2 linked regions of the Thermoleptolyngbya sichuanensis A183 genome follow. The protein of the gene in region 1 interacts with the protein of each later gene in a pairwise test. Links are inferred from orthologs where the notes say so. Each region holds a gene or a part of one and is shown in the gene's direction. Other genes may lie near its edges.

Region 1 (8,329 bases):
GCACCTACCCGACAGCGCGGGTGTCCTTTGATGCGGTAGTGCAGCAGGCCTATGGCGATCGCATCAGTCTCTCTGCCACGGGATACTACCGCACGCCGATGATCCACTGGGACCCGGTGACCGCGACGGGTCGCCCCTTCTATTACTTTGCCTATGGCGCAGCGGTGAGCGAGGTGGAAGTAGACGGCTTCACGGGCACGTTCAAATTACGCCAGGTGGATATTGTGCATGACGTGGGCGAGTCGCTGAATCCGCTGGTGGATCAAGGGCAGATTGAGGGCGGCTTTGTGCAGGGCATGGGCTGGCTGACGATGGAAGAACTGGTCTGGGATGAGCAGGGCCGCCTCCGCACCTTTGCCCCCAGCACTTATAAAATTCCCACCATCAGCGAAATCCCAGAACATTTCCAGGTGCATCTGATCGAGCGAGGCAGCCAGGACGGCACGATCTACGGCAGCAAAGCGGTGGGTGAGCCGCCGTTTATGCTGGCGATGTCCGTCCGCGAGGCAATTCGAGCAGCCGTGGCCGCCTTTGGCAATGCCGCCGTGGTGGAACTGGCCGCACCCGCTACGCCAGAAGCCACGTTGAGGGCGATCGAAGCGGTTCGGAGCGCCACCCCTGCGGTAGAAGCTGCACTGTCGTCTACGTCGGTCTAGGGTTTTATCCTGGTTTAATTTCGACCGAAATTCTGAGAAAAACCAAGTTTTGTGAATGGAGGGGCGATCGCCCCCTTTTTTTTGCTCTTTTCATATCTTTGTCCAGTTCCCCAGCGCTAGCGTTGCGGAGCAATCACTCCTAATCCCTAGTTTTCTAGTTTTTCTACCCTCCGTTTTAGCTCGTCACGCTTTCAGATAATATGAAGGAATGCCTAATTTCTCACTAGGTCAAGCGCATCGTCGGTTCCCGGCACATCGCAAGCCTTGCGGACAGAGACAGGCAGTGTCCAGTTCTGTCGAGTTTCAAGTTTGGATTCGGCTAGACTTGCACAACAGATTGAATTTCTTTGAATTTCTCAACTTGCATCCGCGTTGGGTAGGAACATAAAAGCTATGAGCGACGAGATTCTCACAAAGGTCAAAAAGATCGTATCCGAGCAACTGAGCGTCGAAGAGAGTGAAGTCAACCCTGAGTCTAACTTTGCCAACGACTTGGGCGCAGACTCTCTAGACACGGTTGAACTGGTGATGGCGCTAGAGGAAGAATTCGACATCGAAATTCCTGACGAAGCCGCCGAAGGCATCGCAACGGTTCAAGCTGCTGTGGACTACATCAAGCAAAAGGTCGCTGCGTAGGACTGGACGCAAGCTTCCACGCCTTCTCCAACCTCCTGCTGTTCTCTGCCCTGGCTATCTATAGGTCTCGGCTATCCTGTGGTTTGGGCAAAAGCCCACGAATTTGCTGTCATGACAACTTTGGATTCTGGATTAAAGCGCGTCGTGGTTACGGGTCTGGGTGCCATTACGCCCATTGGCAACACCCTGGCGGAATACTGGGACGGTTTAATGAGCGGTCGTAACGGCATTGGCCCGATTACGCTGTTCGATGCGTCTCGCCACGACTGCCGCATTGCGGGCGAGGTCAAAAACTTTGACCCACAGCTTTACATGGATCGTAAAGAAGCGAAGCGCATGGATCGCTTTGCCCAATTTGCGGTGTCTGCCAGCAAGCAAGCCCTCGCCGATGCCAATTTTGTCATTAACGATCTGAATGCTGAACAGGTCGGCACGCTCATCGGCACAGGCATTGGCGGACTTAAGGTCATGGAAGACCAGCAGGAAGTGTTTCTAACGCGCGGCCCCGATCGCTGTAGCCCGTTCACTGTGCCGATGATGATTGCCAACATGGCGGCCGGGCTGACGGCGATTCAAGTGGGGGCAAAGGGGCCCAACAACTGCACAGTGACAGCCTGTGCGGCTGGGTCAAATGCCATTGGCGATGCGTTTCGCATTTTGCAGCGGGGATTTGCTCAGGCAATGATTTGCGGCGGCACAGAGGCGGCCGTCACGCCTTTGTCTGTAGCGGGCTTTGCTTCGGCCAAAGCCCTATCCACCCGCAATGATGATCCGCTACATGCCTGCCGCCCGTTCGACAAGGATCGCGATGGATTTGTGATGGGCGAGGGCGCTGGCATTCTCATTCTGGAAGAACTGGAACATGCCCTCAGCCGGGGGGCGCGGATCTATGCCGAGATTGTCGGCTATGGCATGACCTGCGATGCCTATCACATTACCTCGCCTGTTCCCGGTGGCGCAGGGGCTGCCCGTGCAATGCAGCTTGCAATGAAAGACGCAGGCTTGCGTCCTGAAGAGATTCACTACATCAATGCCCACGGCACTAGCACGCCTGCTAATGACTCTACTGAGACGGCGGCCATTAAAACTGCCTTGGGCGATCAAGCGTACAAGCTCACTGTCAGTTCCACTAAGTCCATGACAGGCCACCTGTTGGGCGGATCGGGCGGCATTGAGGCTGTGGCGACTGTGATGGCCGTGGCTAACAACCGTGTACCTCCCACGATTAATCTAGAAAACCCAGACCCCGCCTGCGACCTGGACTACGTGGCAAACGAGAGCCGTAGCCAGACGGTCGATGCAGCGCTGTCTAACTCTTTTGGCTTTGGCGGCCACAACGTGACGCTGGCTTTCCGCAAATATCAGGGTTAAAGTCTGGATTTCTTGCGATTTTTCCTGCATCCGATGGGAAGTCGGTCAGTCAAAACTCTGAGAGTCAAGACTCTGAAGCAGTGCCCCAAAGTAGCGAAGCTAACCAAAGTAGCGAAACTAACCTCTAAGCTGCCCAGTTGCCTATCAAGTTGCCTGTAGCCTATACAGTATTCGGCTTTACAGAAAGCTGTGATTAACCCTTGTCCAGTTTTCCATAAACCGTTAAGCTAATTTTATTGAGTATATTTGCCTAGTGCGATCGCCCAAGAAATCTTTCACCTGTGATCCCCTGTAGTGGGATGATGGGGAAGATGCCTTTGGTGATTCAGGATTCTTCTGTTTGCCTATCCGCCCTGCTTGCCTGTTTTGGCGTGTTTGTGAGCGCCTGTCACCCGTCGTTGAGTAGAAAGAAGACAATGGCTGTTGCGACCCTAACCCTCGAACAACTCTGTATTAATTCCATCCGGTTTTTGGCGATCGATGCTGTTGAAAAGGCAAAGTCTGGACACCCTGGCTTGCCTATGGGTGCTGCGCCGATGGCGTTTGTGCTGTGGGATCAGTTCATGCGGTTTAATCCCAAAAACCCCAAGTGGTTTAACCGCGATCGCTTTGTGCTGTCGGCTGGGCACGGCTGTATGTTGCAGTACGCCCTGATGTATCTGGCAGGCTACGATAGCGTCACGCTGGACGAAATCAAGAACTTCCGTCAGTGGGGTTCAAAAACGCCTGGCCACCCCGAAAACTTTGAGACTCCTGGCATTGAGGTCACGACCGGGCCGCTCGGCCAGGGCATTGCCAATGCGGTTGGTCTGGCGATCGCCGAAGCGCACCTCGCTGCCAAGTTCAACAAGCCCGACCTGACCCTGGTAGATCACTACACCTACGTCATCCTGGGCGACGGCTGCAACATGGAAGGGATTTCCGGCGAAGCCTGCTCGCTGGCGGGTCACCTGGGGCTGGGCAAGCTGATCGCGCTCTACGACGACAACCACATTTCGATTGACGGCTCCACGGACATTGCTTTCACGGAAGACGTGTCTAAGCGCTTTGAAGCCTACGGCTGGCATGTGCTGCATGTGCAGGACGGCAACACGGATTTGGAGGGAATTGCCAGGGCGATCGCCGAAGCCAAGTCCGTTACCGACAAGCCAACGCTTATTAAAGTCACCACCACCATCGGCTATGGCTCTCCCAACAAAGCCAACACCGCTGGCGTTCACGGCGCAGCACTGGGCGAAGCCGAAATCAAGCTGACTCGCGAAAACCTGGGCTGGACCTACGATCCTTTTGTCGTTCCTGACGAAGCCCTGGCCCACACTCGCAAAGCCATCGAGCGCGGTGCTAGCTACGAAGCCGAGTGGCAGGAAACCTGGGCACAATACAAGACCAAGTATCCTCAGGAAGCGGCGGAGTTTGATCGCCTGCTGAGCGGCAAGCTGCCTGAGGGTTGGGACAAAGTGCTGCCCACCTACAAGCCTGAAGATAAGGCGCTAGCCAGCCGCAAGCACTCGGAAATCTGCCTTAACGCGCTGGCTCCGGTATTGCCAGAACTCATTGGCGGCTCGGCCGACCTGACCCACTCCAACCTGACGGAGCTAGAAATCAGCGGCAATTTCCAGAAAGGCGCTTACGAAAACCGCAATATCCACTTTGGCGTGCGCGAACACGGCATGGGCGCAATTTGCAACGGCATTGCGCTGCATGGTTCCGGGCTAATTCCCTACGGCGCAACCTTCCTGGTGTTTACCGACTACATGCGTGGCGCAATTCGCCTGTCGGCGCTGGCGGAGTGCGGCGTGATCTGGGTGATGACGCACGATTCCGTGGCCCTGGGCGAAGACGGCCCGACCCACCAGCCTGTGGAAACCATCGCCTCGCTGCGGGCTATCCCTGACCTGACGGTGATTCGCCCTGCGGACGGTACGGAAACCTCTGGTGCTTATAAAGTGGCGATCGAAAACGCTCGGAAGAACCGCCCGACGCTGTTGGCCCTGTCGCGCCAAGGTCTGCCCAATCTGGCAGGTAGCTCGATCGAAGGCGTGGGCAAAGGCGGCTACACGGTGATCGGGTGCGACGGCACGCCGGATCTAATCTTGATTGGCACGGGTTCGGAAGTGAATCTCTGTGTCAAGGCCGCAGAACAACTGGCCGCAGAAGGTAAGAAAGTTCGCGTGGTTTCTATGCCGTCTACCGAATTGTTTGAAGCGCAGGACGCTGCTTACAAAGAGTCGATGTTGCCCAAAGCGGTGACCAAGCGCTTGGTCGTGGAAGCAGGGACGACCTTCGGCTGGCATAAGTATGCAGGTAGCGAAGGAGATATTCTCGGTATTGACACCTTTGGCGCGTCGGCTCCTGGCGGCGTTTGCATGGAGAAGTTTGGCTTCACGGTAGACAATGTGCTGAGCCGTGCTAAGGCGCTACTTGGCTAAGCCGTTGCTTTGCTAAACCATTTCCAAAGCCCAGCCTCGATTCGCTCTTGGCTGGGCTTTGCATAGGACTTTTATTGTGGATATTTGGATATTATGGACTTTCTTTTAATGAACCTTTATGTTTTAGAATATGTTTTGGAACAGTCTTCTTAGGCTTACCCATCTAGCCGCTGTTGTTCGCTGCGATAGCGAATGAGCTCCGCCGCAAAGGCCAGGGTGCCGGATGCCAGAATTAGCACGACGCTCAGTGAGTTAATGTCGGGCTTTACGCCTGTGCGGACGCGGCTAAAAATCTCCATTGGCAACGTCGTGGTGCCGCCGCCTGCGGTGAAGCTGGAAATCAGCAGATCATCCATGCTTAGCACAAACGCCAACAGACAGCCGGAGAGAATTGCAGGCATAAGCTGGGGCAGCAGCACCTTAATAAATGCTTGGAACGGAGTTGCGCCCAGATCCAGCGCCGCTTCTTCTAGGTGAGGATTCATGCCCGTGAGCCGCGTCGAGACGACGACCGCAATATAGGCGAGGCAAAAGACAATGTGTGCCGCCACGACTGTCCACAGGCTCAGGGGAATTGCCAGCGAAGCCAGAAATACGAGTGTTGCAACGGCGATCGCAATATCAGGAATAATCAGCGGCAGGTAGGAAATGCCCTGATACAACTGCTTGCCGGGAAAGGTGTAGCGGGCTAGCCCCACCGCCATCAGCGTGCCCAGCACGGCCGCAATGCCCACGGCCAGCAGCGCCACCGACAAGCTATCCGCCAGTGCTGATAGAATCCGCGTGTCGTTGAACATGCGCTGATACCACTGCAACGAAAAGCCGCTCCAGCCTGCACTAAAGGGCGATGCGTTGAAGCTAAAAAACGCCAGCACCAGCACCGGGATGTACATGAACGCAAACATCACCAGCGTAAAGAGAAACTGCCAGGAGAGGCGGCGTTTGGCGGCAACGGTTTTGGGCAGATCGAGGGTTGCGGTCATAGTGGGAAACCGGGGAAAACGGGGGAATATTAATAATTCTCTAGCTTGCGATCGCCATACTTCAGCAGCAGCACAATGCCCAGCCCCATCGCGCCAATCAGCACCATGCTGAGGGCAGAGCCAAAGCCCCAGTTGCGAGTCGCGCCAAGGAACTGGTTGTAAATGAGGCGGGCCATAGTCATACTGGATGCTCCGCCCAGCAGTTCAGGCACCACAAAATCCCCCAGGCTGGTAATAAATACCAGCAGGCAGGCGGCAGCGATGCCAGGGAGCGTCTGGGGCACGGTGACTTTCCAAAAGCCCTGCTGGGGAGTTGCCCCCAGATCAGCCGCCGCCTCTAGCAGCCGCTTATCAAGCCGCTCCAGCGAAGCGTAGAGGATCAGCACCATATAGGGCAAAAAGTTATAGGCCAACCCGATCATCACGGCAGTCTGGGTGTTCAGAATATCCAGCGTTGGCAAGCGGAGGGTACTCAGCAGCAAGTTCAGCACGCCCGTCGGCCGCAGAATGGTGATCCAGGCGTAGGAGCGCAGCAGAGAGGATGTCCACAGGGGCAGCACAAAGCTGACCAACAGCAGGTTGCGCCAGCGGGCAGGAGCCATCACCGCAATCCAGTAGGCGACGGGAAACCCCAGCAAGAGGCAAAGGAGCGTACTGGCGATCGCAAAAAACACTGATCGCCCAATCACCCACAGATAAATCGCCTGACCGTCAATTAGCTCAAAGATTTTGGCATAGTTGCCCAGACCGTAGGGTGCGGGCTGGCTGCCAGGACGGAATCCTGGAATCAGGCTCAGCTCCAGGATCATCAGCGTCGGCACGACCAGCAGCAACAGCAGCCAAAGCCCTGGCGGCCCCAGCAAGACAAAGGGCTGAATCAAACCCATCAGCCGCTGCTTGAGTCCCTTGCTGGCAGGGCGCTGGGGTTCGACTTCTGGAGTCGGGGAGAGCGGAGCGGAGGTTGCCATAGTGGAAAAAATATTGAGAGCGATCGCTCAAAAACAGGGTTAGGCGCTAGTCAACTGCGTCCAGTACCGATCATAAATATCGACCGCTTCGCCTACATTGGCAAGAACCTCACACTTTGCCAGAATTTCTTCGGGGGGGAAGAGATCTGGGTTTTCGACCAGCTCCTTCGGCAATAGCGTCAGCGTTTTCTGGTTGGGCGTGGGCAGTTTGAGCCGTCCTAGATTCTTTGCTGCCGTCTGCGGTTCTACCGAATACTCAATCCATTTATAGGCGGCATCCACGTTGGGAGCCGTTTTAGGAATGGCGATGGTGTCCGTCCAAACCGTTGCGCCACTGGACGGCACTACGTATTCTAGCTGGGGATTTTCCAGCACCATATCGATGCCATCCACCGAGTAGGCATGGGCCACGGCCAGGTCGCCCACCGCCATCTGATCTCGCCAACCGTCAGTTGTAAAGGCATTGATCGCGGGCTTGAGTTCTTGCAGCTTTTTGTAGGCAGCTTCAATTTCTTTGGGATCTTGGGTGCTGTTGGAAAAGCCCAGCATCTTTAGGGCCATGCCCATAACCTCACGCACGTCGTTGAGCAAGGTCATTCTTCGAGATAGCTCAGACTTTCGTTCCCACAGGTCAGACCAGTCGGTAATGGGCTTCTTCACCAATTCTTTGTTGTAGACCAGCCCTGTTGTGCCCCAGGTATAGGGCACGCTGTGTCGATTGCCAGGGTCGTAGGGAGGATCTTGCCACTGCTCCAGAAGATCGGCATAGCCAGGAACGCGGTCTTGGTCGATTTCGAGCAGCATCTCTTCCTCGATCATGAGTTCTACCATGTAGTCGGAAGGATAGACGATGCTGTACTGGCTGCCGCCACCGGCCTGCATTCGAGCCAGCATGGTTTCGTTGGAGTCATAGACATCGGCAATGACCTTAATCCCGGTGTCTTGCTCAAAGCCCTTCAGCAGGTCTTCATCGATGTAGGCTGACCAAGTGTAGACGTGGAGGGTATTATCTCCGCTGCTGGGCGGTGAGGCGGCGGAAGTGTCTGTGGCGGCAGAACTGCCCGTTGTACCAATGTTTCGGGCGCAATTGCTCAACAGCACGCCAGAGAAAGCTGCACTCGACAACTGCAAAAAGCGGCGACGGCTGGCGCGGGAGGCGGAGGAATAGGGCGATCGCCCACCGCCAGGATTCCGCCTCAGCGAGGATTCAGAATTGGAACGACCAGAAAATCGATAGGGAGGCATAGCAAATCTCCTAAAACTGCGGTGTCCATGCGAAGAATAAC
Region 2 (8,573 bases), 270 kb from region 1 along the record:
TCCCGTCTCTGGTTCATCCTGTCTCTGGTTAAAATGCCTTTCCCCCTCACCGACCCCGCCTGGATCGAAACCCGCGATTTCCTGAAGCAACACGCCCGCGAACTCGATGCCATCCTTGCGCCAAACGAGTTCATGGAGTTCTTTCCGGGCAACTATCACTACAACATCACCTACCTGCTGCCGCCGTCCCACTTTGACTATGTGGTGATACACAAGGGCATGGTGGCGGAAATCGAGCCGCCCTTTGCGCTGGAGGTGCTGCGGACGTTTCAGCCGCTCTTTGCAAACGCCGTGTTTGTGGTGTTTGCCAAACAGCCGCCGGAAAACGCGCCCAAAGCAGCAGGGGTGCATCTCCAGCCCTTGCTGAACCAGCTTGCGGTGGTGGAGGCGCAGCAGCGGGGCAAGGTAAAGCCGATTCGCTATGGCGTGACGATTACCACCTACAACCGACCGGAGAGCCTGGGGCGATCGCTCCCGCAGATCCGCCAGTTGGGTGCGCCCGTGGTGATTGTGGACGATGCCTCCAGTCCCGAAAACGCCGCCGCCAACCAGCGCATCGCCGACGAACACGGCGTTCCCCTCATCCGCATTCCCGAAAATCGCGGCCTGCCCAACGCCATGAACGTCGGCATCGGCTACTGGCTAGCCGACCCCGCCATCGACTGGATTTCCTACTTCCAGGACGATGTGGACGTGCATCCCGACCTGTTCAAGATTCTGGAGAAAATCCAAGATCCCGTGGAGCGGCCGATTCTGGCGGGGCGTGACGCGCTGGAGCATCCCACCTTTGCCAAAGGCAGCATCGCGGGTTACGAGGTGTTGTTCAAGCGCTCTATGCCAGGGCAACACCTGCACGCCCACCGGGACTATTGGGCCGGGGTCATGCCCATTCCTACGCCGTATCTGGGCGCACCCAAGCCGACGGGCGGCAAGCCGGGCCAGGGCGCAGACGAAGACTGGTGGATTACTGCCTGGTCGCCCCATGCCATTCCCAAGCGGGGCAAGTACCTGATCTGCGTACCCGGACTGGTGCGAAGCTTCCAGATTACGGAGCAGGGGTCTACCTGGGGCAACATCAGCGAGCGGCAGGAAGACGGGCAGCCGATAATAGATGCGGCGCTGAAGGAACTGGCGGTGCCCGCAGTAGCCAAGGCGGATTCAGTGGAACGGGTGGAGCGCGATTCGCGAAGCGATCCCTGCGGGAATCGCCCTCCAGATCCGCCCCTAGCCGAACCCGTCCTCGCCGGCCTGAAAGTTCTCGTTGATGGATATAACCTGCAACTGACCACGGGCACGGGCATCCGCACCTACGCGGTGAACCTGATTCGGGCGCTGACGGTGCTGGGGGCGGATGTGGACGTGCTGCTCAGCCGCAACAGCAACAAAAAAGACCCGATTTTGGACGAGGTGCTGTTCTTTGACGAGCAGGACGTGGGCGGGCGCAAACTGGTAGAAAACCTGATGCTGGTCAAAGACCTGCTGAAATCTTCTGTGCCGTCGCTCTATCGGGCGTGGCGGCGGGAAGCGGTGGGCGAGGTGGTGCTAAAGCAGGGCAAGTTTACCGAAGATTTCATTCAGCTTGCCCGGTCGTACAATTTGCCGAAGTGCTATAGCGTCGCCAATGCGGCGTTTAACCTGTTTGGACGGTCTACTCAGGTGACGATTCCCGAAAAAATCGACCTGTGGCACGCCACGTTTCCTCTGCCCGTCAGCATTCCCGGCGCAAAGAAAGTCACCACGATTCACGACCTGATTCCGCTGCGCCTGCCCTATACGACGCTGGACAACAAGAAGGATTTCTATAACAAGGTGAAGCGATCGCTCAAGGATTCCACCTTGACCATTGCTGTGTCGGAACACACCAAAAAAGATGTGCTGTCTTACTTTGATGCCGACCCCGACAAGATCGTCGTCACCTACCAGCCCGTGAATATCAAGCCGCTAGACGCAACGCCGGAGGAAATCGGCGACTTCCTGAAGCGCTATCGGCTGGGCTATCAGAACTATCTGCTGTTTGTGGGGGCGATCGAACCCAAGAAGAACGTCGGGCGCTTGCTGGAGGCCTATGCCGCGCTGGAAACTGACCTGCCGCTGGTCATCGTCGGCAAAAAGGCCTGGTCCTTTGAGGACGACCTGGGGCGACTGGATTACCTGTTTGACCCCGGCACAAAGCAGGACGTGCGCCTGCTGGAATATGTCCCCGGCGATGCCCTGCGCTATCTGTATCAGGGGGCGTACTGTTTCGTTTTTCCGTCGCTCTACGAAGGCTTTGGGCTGCCGCCGATCGAGGCGATGACGATGGGCTGTCCGGTGGTCACGTCGAGCGCGTCCTGCCTGCCAGAGGTCTGCGGCCCGGCGGCGCTATACGTGAATCCCTACGATGTGGCAGATATTCAGGCCAAGCTGGAGCAAATTTTGGGCGATCGCCCCCTGCGCGACCAGCTTGCCGAAACCGGAAAACAGGTTGCCCAGAACTTTAGCCTGAAGAACTACCTGAATCGACTCAGCGCCGCCTACCTGAGGGCGATCGGCTAAGGCACGTCCTGTTGTGAACGATTCCGGCACAGCGACTTGAAATGACAGGCAAAGGGGCAGGCTAAGGTTTCTTCAAATGACCCGCTCCTCTGCGACTGCCTCCTGGCTACGGATTCGGGATTCGCACCAGCAGCACGGGGCATGGCGCATACACCCGCACATAGTCCGACAGCGACTGCCCCAGCAGCCGATCCAGATCGGGCAATCCCTTGGCGATGGTGGGGCGGCGATCGGGCGAACCGAGCATCAGCAGGTCTACGTTCAGGTCTTCCGCAAGCTGACAGATGCGTTCGCCAGGTTTGCCTTCGGGGGCGACGGTTTTGTAGGAAATGCCGTATTTTTTGGCTTCGGCGATCGCCGGAATGAGCACCGGATCTTCGTCTGGGTTCGCCGCAATTTCACCCGGCTTGAGCTTCATCTCTGGGTTGGTATGCACTAGCACCAGTTGCCCGCCCTTGATGTCGCGCAGGAAGGTAATGGCCAGCTTCAGCGTTTCCTTTGCCGAGTCGGACTTGTCCATTGCTACCATGATGCGGTTGATTTTCTTGACGTAGAGATCATCCCGCACCAGCAGCATTGGCCGCGAAGCTAGCTGAAACACGTACTGGCTGACGGAATTTTCCAGAATCGACTGAATCCGCTTCAGGCCGCGAGATCCCATGATGATCAGGTCGGCATCCACTTCATCCGCCACCTTTAGCACTACGTCCTTGGGTTCGCCCTCCCGCAGCACTGCCGTCACCCGCGCCGAATCGAGCTTCAGATTTTGGATCGCCTGCGACAAAACCCGGCCGCCCTCTTCCCACTTGGCTACCATCTCATCGGAGGTGACCTGCGGTGGGACGACGTGCAGCACAGTCACCGTCGCCGCCTGAACAGTTGGGATTTCCATTAGGCTCTTGAGCATTTCCTCGGTATGCCCAGTGCCAGAATCTGCCAGCAAAATTTTCTCGATCATGCTTGCCTCTTAACAGCTTTTCAGTCAGAACAAGTTAAGTCAGAACGGGTGTTTTAGGGGTGTCTTAAAGAGAATGTTTAGGTCAGTAGACCATTCAAGACCATTCGCAAAACATACATCGGAACGTTCTCCGAATCATTCCGACAATGCCCAATTGAATGAATCAGCGGGCGATCGCCCCAAAGCCCGAATCCCTTGCAATATCCGTATTCCAGCTTAAAATACGGCGGTCTGGGCTGCGGCGGAAATGATGTAAAAATTGACGTGGCAATACCGCCCGCCATGCCGAGCGCCTTATAATTCCACTGCTGAATATTTTGCAGTTTGTGCCCGTGTCAGGCTGCATTCTCTTGGCAAATCGCCCCAATCGCGTTGATAGCATAGAGGAGGCCGCGCCCAGCGCTCGGCCGCTTTCGGAAGACTTTTGATCTGTTTGCAGCCCATCCATGACCGAACTCCCCACCCACGCCATCCAGCCCGCCGTCGCCGCCAGCGATAGCTGGTTCGACTATCCTGTGCGCGTCCAGCCCCACCACACCGACTATGCAGGCGTGGCCTGGCACGGCACCTACATCGCCTGGCTCGAAGAAGCCCGCATCGAGTATCTGCGCTCCATCGGCGTAAACTATGAAGACCTCGTGGCGATCGGCTGCGAACTGCCCGTCGTCGAACTCTCGCTGCGCTATCACCGGGCGATTCAGATGGGCGCAGGGGCGATCGTCCGCACTCGGTTGCAGATGGACGGCGTGCGCCTCAACTGCGACTATCGCATCCAGTCTCCCGATGGCGAAATCCTCTACGCCACAGCCCAGGTTACGCTTGTCGCCGTAGATCGCGAAAAGGGCAAGATCATGCGCGTGCTGCCGCCAGCAGTGAAGAGTGCGCTGATGCGACTGGCGAGTCTGTGATCAAGGGTCAGGATGATAAGTTGCTCAACACAGCAAGGAACAATCCAAAAACGCAACCCCTTCCCTCTTCGTTCTTCCCTCTTCGTTCTTCCGTCTTTCCCCTCCCTATGTCCGTCATCGTCTTTGGCAGCCTCAATATGGATCTCGTCGCCCGCACGCCGCGTCTGCCCAAACCGGGTGAAACGCTGACGGGGCATAGGTTTGAAACCGTGCCGGGGGGCAAGGGCGCAAATCAGGCGGTGGCGGTGGCGCGGCTGGGTGTGCCAACGGCGATGGTGGGGCGCGTGGGCGGCGACGGTTTTGGACAGGACTTGCTGCGGGGGTTGCAAGAGAGCGGCGTGACGTGCGATCGCATCTTGATTGACTCCAGCACTCACTCTGGCATCGCCATGATCGCTGTTGATGATGCTAGCGAGAACACCATCATTCTGATTCCTGGCGCAAATGGTCGCGTCGATGAAACGGACGTGGCGCGGCTGACGGAGATTTTGCCCCAGGCGAAGGTGCTGCTGCTGCAACTGGAAATTCCCCTGCCGATGGTGGTTGCCGCAGCCAGGGCCGCTAAATCTGCTGGGGTGACGGTGCTATTCGACCCCGCCCCCGCCCGCACGGATCTGCCTGACGAGCTATTTCCGCTGATCGACCTGATTACGCCCAACCAGGTGGAAACGGGCCAGCTTGTGGGGTTCCCGGTGACCGACCTAGAGTCGGCTCAAAAAGCGGCGGCCGTGCTGCACGAGCGGGGGGTGGGCACGGTTATTAGCAAGCTGGGCAAAGCCGGAGCAGTCTGCATGGCGGCGGACGAAACCTTTGAAATTCCCAGCTTTCCGGTGCAGGCTGTGGATACGGTGGCCGCAGGCGACTGCTTTAACGGCGGGCTGGCGGCCGGGCTGGCGGCTGGCCTAACGCTCCGACAGGCGACGACTCAGGCGGCGGCGGCGGCGGCGATCTCGGTGACGCGACCCGGCGCACAGCCCTCCCTGCCCACCCGCGAAGAGTTACGCGCCTTTTTGCAGGCGCGATCGGTCTCGCTGCCCGGTTTCTGAGGGGCGAGGTTTTTCAGCGCCCGACTGATAGCAGCGCTACAGCAGCCTGTGCAAAACGTCTTAATCTGGGCATAGGCGTTTGCTGCGGGGGGCAAATTCTGGGCTGCGTTCCTCGCAGTTTCTGAACCTAGAAACCTACCCCCTCCTGCCCCTTGCCCTTCGATTCCCGACCTTTCTATCCTATGACCACTGCCTACGCCACGCCTTCTAGCGATGCGACGCTTCATGCCATTCGGGGCGCGTTTCTGGATTTTCTGGATGATCCATATTACGTGCCGGAGCCAGAAAGCGTCCGCTACATCCACGATGGGCTGATGGTCTTGGAGAACGGCTGCATCAAGGCGCTGGGCGACTATGCCACGGTGCGGGCGGAGTATCCCCATGTGCCCGTGACCCATCAGCGCGATCGCCTCTTGGTTCCAGGATTCATCGATACCCATGTGCATTACCCCCAGACGGAGATGATCGGGGCCTACGGCGAGCAACTGCTGGAGTGGCTGAACAAATACACGTTTCCAACGGAGGCAAAGTTCAAAGACAAGAATTATGCCCGTCAGATGGCGGCCTTTTTCTTAGAGGAACTGGTAAAAAACGGCACGACGACGGCTCTGGTGCTGGCAGCGGTGTTTCCAGAGTCCGTGGATGCCTTTTTTGAAGAGGCGCAGCAGCGCAACCTGCGGATGGTAGCGGGCAAGGTGATGATGGATCGCCATGCGCCGGAGTATCTGACGGATACAGCCGAGAGCGCATATACAGACAGTCGGGCCCTGATTGAGCGCTGGCACAAGTGCGATCGCCTCCTCTATGCTATTACGCCGCGCTTCGCCATCACCTCTACGCCAGAGCAACTGCGGGCGGCGGGCAAGCTGCTGGAGGAGTTTCCTGATGTCTACCTACACACGCACCTGTCAGAAAATCTTAAAGAAGTAGCGTTTACTCTAGAGCTATTTCCAGAGTGTACCGATTACCTGAATGTGTATGAATCCTTTGGGCTAGTGCGCGATCGCTCGATTTTCGCCCACGGCATCCAGCTCAGCGATTCCGAATTTGAGCGGCTGTCGCGGTCGGGCGCAACGATCGCCTTTTGCCCCACGTCGAACCTGTTTCTGGGCAGCGGACTCTTCAACTTGAAAAAGGCCAAATCGCCCGAAGCGCCTGTGCAGGTGGGGCTGGCGACCGATGTGGGCGGCGGTACGAGCCTCTCGATGCTGCGGACGGCCAGCGAAGCCTATAAAGTGACCCAACTGCGGGGCGATCGCCTGTCTGCGTTCCAGACGTTTTACATGATGACGCTGGGGGGAGCGCGATCGCTGTTGCTAGACGACAAAATCGGCAACTTCCAGGTGGGCAAAGAAGCTGATTTGGTGGCGCTAGATCTGCAATCCACACCGCTCCTGGCGAAGCGAAACCCCGTCGCCGTGCCCGCTGATTTTCAGGAGATGGCGGATTCAGTCTTTGCCACAATGATCCTGGCAGACGAGCGGGCGATCGCCGCGACCTATATTGCCGGACAGCTTGCCTACGAGCGAGATGCAAAACCGTAAAGCTTTGCAACGGTTTTCGTCGCATTCGGGCAAAAATGCCTGTTGGTTACATAAAATACACCGACTGTCTGGTAACGGTGTTATTCCTAGTGTCAACTTAATACCCAACTAATACCCAACTAGTCCCCAATCTAATATTCAACTTAAAACGCAAACGTAGTAAACGCCTGGTTCAACGCCTGGGCGATCGCCCACAATCCACCTCTCCAACCCCAACCCAAAGCTCCAAAAAAAAGCGGAGCTACATGCATAGCCCCGCGTCCCACTAGTTGAAAAAGCCAGCAATTTCTGATGAAATTTGAAAACCGCTTGCTTTGATTTTCTCTAAGCTGTCTCAATTCATGCGCTTGCAGCTTTACAGGTTCTGATTCAAACTGCCCTGAGCATCCTTGCGATCGGGCTAGCAGGCTTTAGCTACTGATCTAGCTATTCGCTGATCTAGCTATTCGCCGCTTACGTTGATTGAACAGCGCCCGACACCTGAACGTTACAGGAGCTTTAGAGATGCGGATGAACGATTCAAACCACTTGCGCTAGCTGAGAACCGAAGCGAGACTACCGACTTGAAGCGAGTGAAAGCTCATCGGACTCATCTTCCGACAGCCGCAAACTGGGGAACAGGAAATGGTTTTCCTCAACATACTGTGCCCCAAAAAGCCCCTTTTCTGCCCAGAAATAGCGATCGGTAGTATGTTCGTTTCGCTTAACGAGCAGTAAGGCCGGTGGCGCAATGCCCTCAGCCTGAATGAACTTTCTAGCAGCCGTGACGGGTTTATCTTCGCCACTTTCAATACTGTACTGAGGCACCAACTCCAGGATTCTACGCCCCTCTAGGCGGCGACGACTCTTACGCTTACGTCTCCTTGCCAACCTCCTGACCTCCTCTCTCTCTAGGAATAGATGTAACTGTAGTTACAAAAAACTAAACCGTCGCCAGTATAGTGTCCTGGTCTCAAAATTTCAACTTCTTTTAACCTACCGACATAAAATCTTAGGGATGTCGGCTTAGAAGCCTCGATATTTCGCAGGATTGCTTAATTTATCTGCGGCGAGGCTTAATATTTCGTTATACTCTGCCACCCGTCCAAGGCACTATAAACTTGCCGAAGCCCTGCTCAGGCCTGGCTGTTTGTCATCTGTCTGATGGTACAGGTGCTTGGCACAGTCCCTGAGCAGATGCCTCCTTAAGATCCATCTAGAAGATCCAGCCAGATCCAGCCTTCTTGATCCAACGTGTAAGCAAAGCCACTTGAGCGCATCCCAGTTCTGCAAGTTTGCCCTCATCCCCCAACCCCTTCTTCCAACAAGGGAGAAGGAAAGCCGGATTGGAAGTCCCTCTCTGGAGTTGTATGACTACCCTTGACAAAATTCCGTGACAGGGATTTGGGGTGAGGGTTATAACAGTGGGATCACCGAGCCAATTTGTTGATCGTGTGCTTGCATGTAAGTCAATTGGCAAGGCACTCCTAGAGCCTGCTCTACCCCGTTTTTAATCCGTCTGACGCTCATATCGCTTCTATAATGAGTGGCTAATGGGGATCGAGCATCTGCAATCCCTTTTGAAACTGCATATCGCATTTCC

What was found.
Region 2: the proteins of acpP (region 1) and HPC62_RS06845 interact in binary tests that used the Escherichia coli proteins (3 or more experiments, as listed by UniProt). The link is inferred for Thermoleptolyngbya sichuanensis A183 from one-to-one orthologs.

Annotation. Positions count from the first base shown.
Region 1 is NZ_CP053661.1:1,347,533-1,355,861, reverse strand. What follows is about bases 1-2,670. They hold acpP (acyl carrier protein), read left to right. Parts: upstream 1-1,049; coding sequence 1,050-1,292; downstream 1,293-2,670. Other genes in these bases: fabF (beta-ketoacyl-ACP synthase II), read left to right, coding at 1,404-2,663; xdhB (xanthine dehydrogenase molybdopterin binding subunit), read left to right, coding at 1-656. In the rest of the region: tkt (transketolase), read left to right, coding at 3,080-5,092; HPC62_RS05785 (ABC transporter permease), read right to left, coding at 5,248-6,075; HPC62_RS05780 (ABC transporter permease), read right to left, coding at 6,105-6,962; HPC62_RS05775 (ABC transporter substrate-binding protein), read right to left, coding at 7,083-8,288. UniProt on the Escherichia coli protein: Carrier of the growing fatty acid chain in fatty acid biosynthesis.
Region 2 is NZ_CP053661.1:1,616,977-1,625,549, forward strand. Bases 2,757-5,670 are described here. They hold HPC62_RS06845 (acyl-CoA thioesterase), read left to right. Parts: upstream 2,757-3,939; coding sequence 3,940-4,401; downstream 4,402-5,670. Other genes in these bases: HPC62_RS06840 (universal stress protein), read right to left, coding at 2,757-3,493; rbsK (ribokinase), read left to right, coding at 4,509-5,447; guaD (guanine deaminase), read left to right, coding at 5,630-5,670. Outside these bases: HPC62_RS06835 (glycosyltransferase), read left to right, coding at 34-2,535; more of HPC62_RS06840, read right to left, coding at 2,642-2,756; more of guaD, read left to right, coding at 5,671-6,991; HPC62_RS06860 (DUF3155 domain-containing protein), read right to left, coding at 7,547-7,861.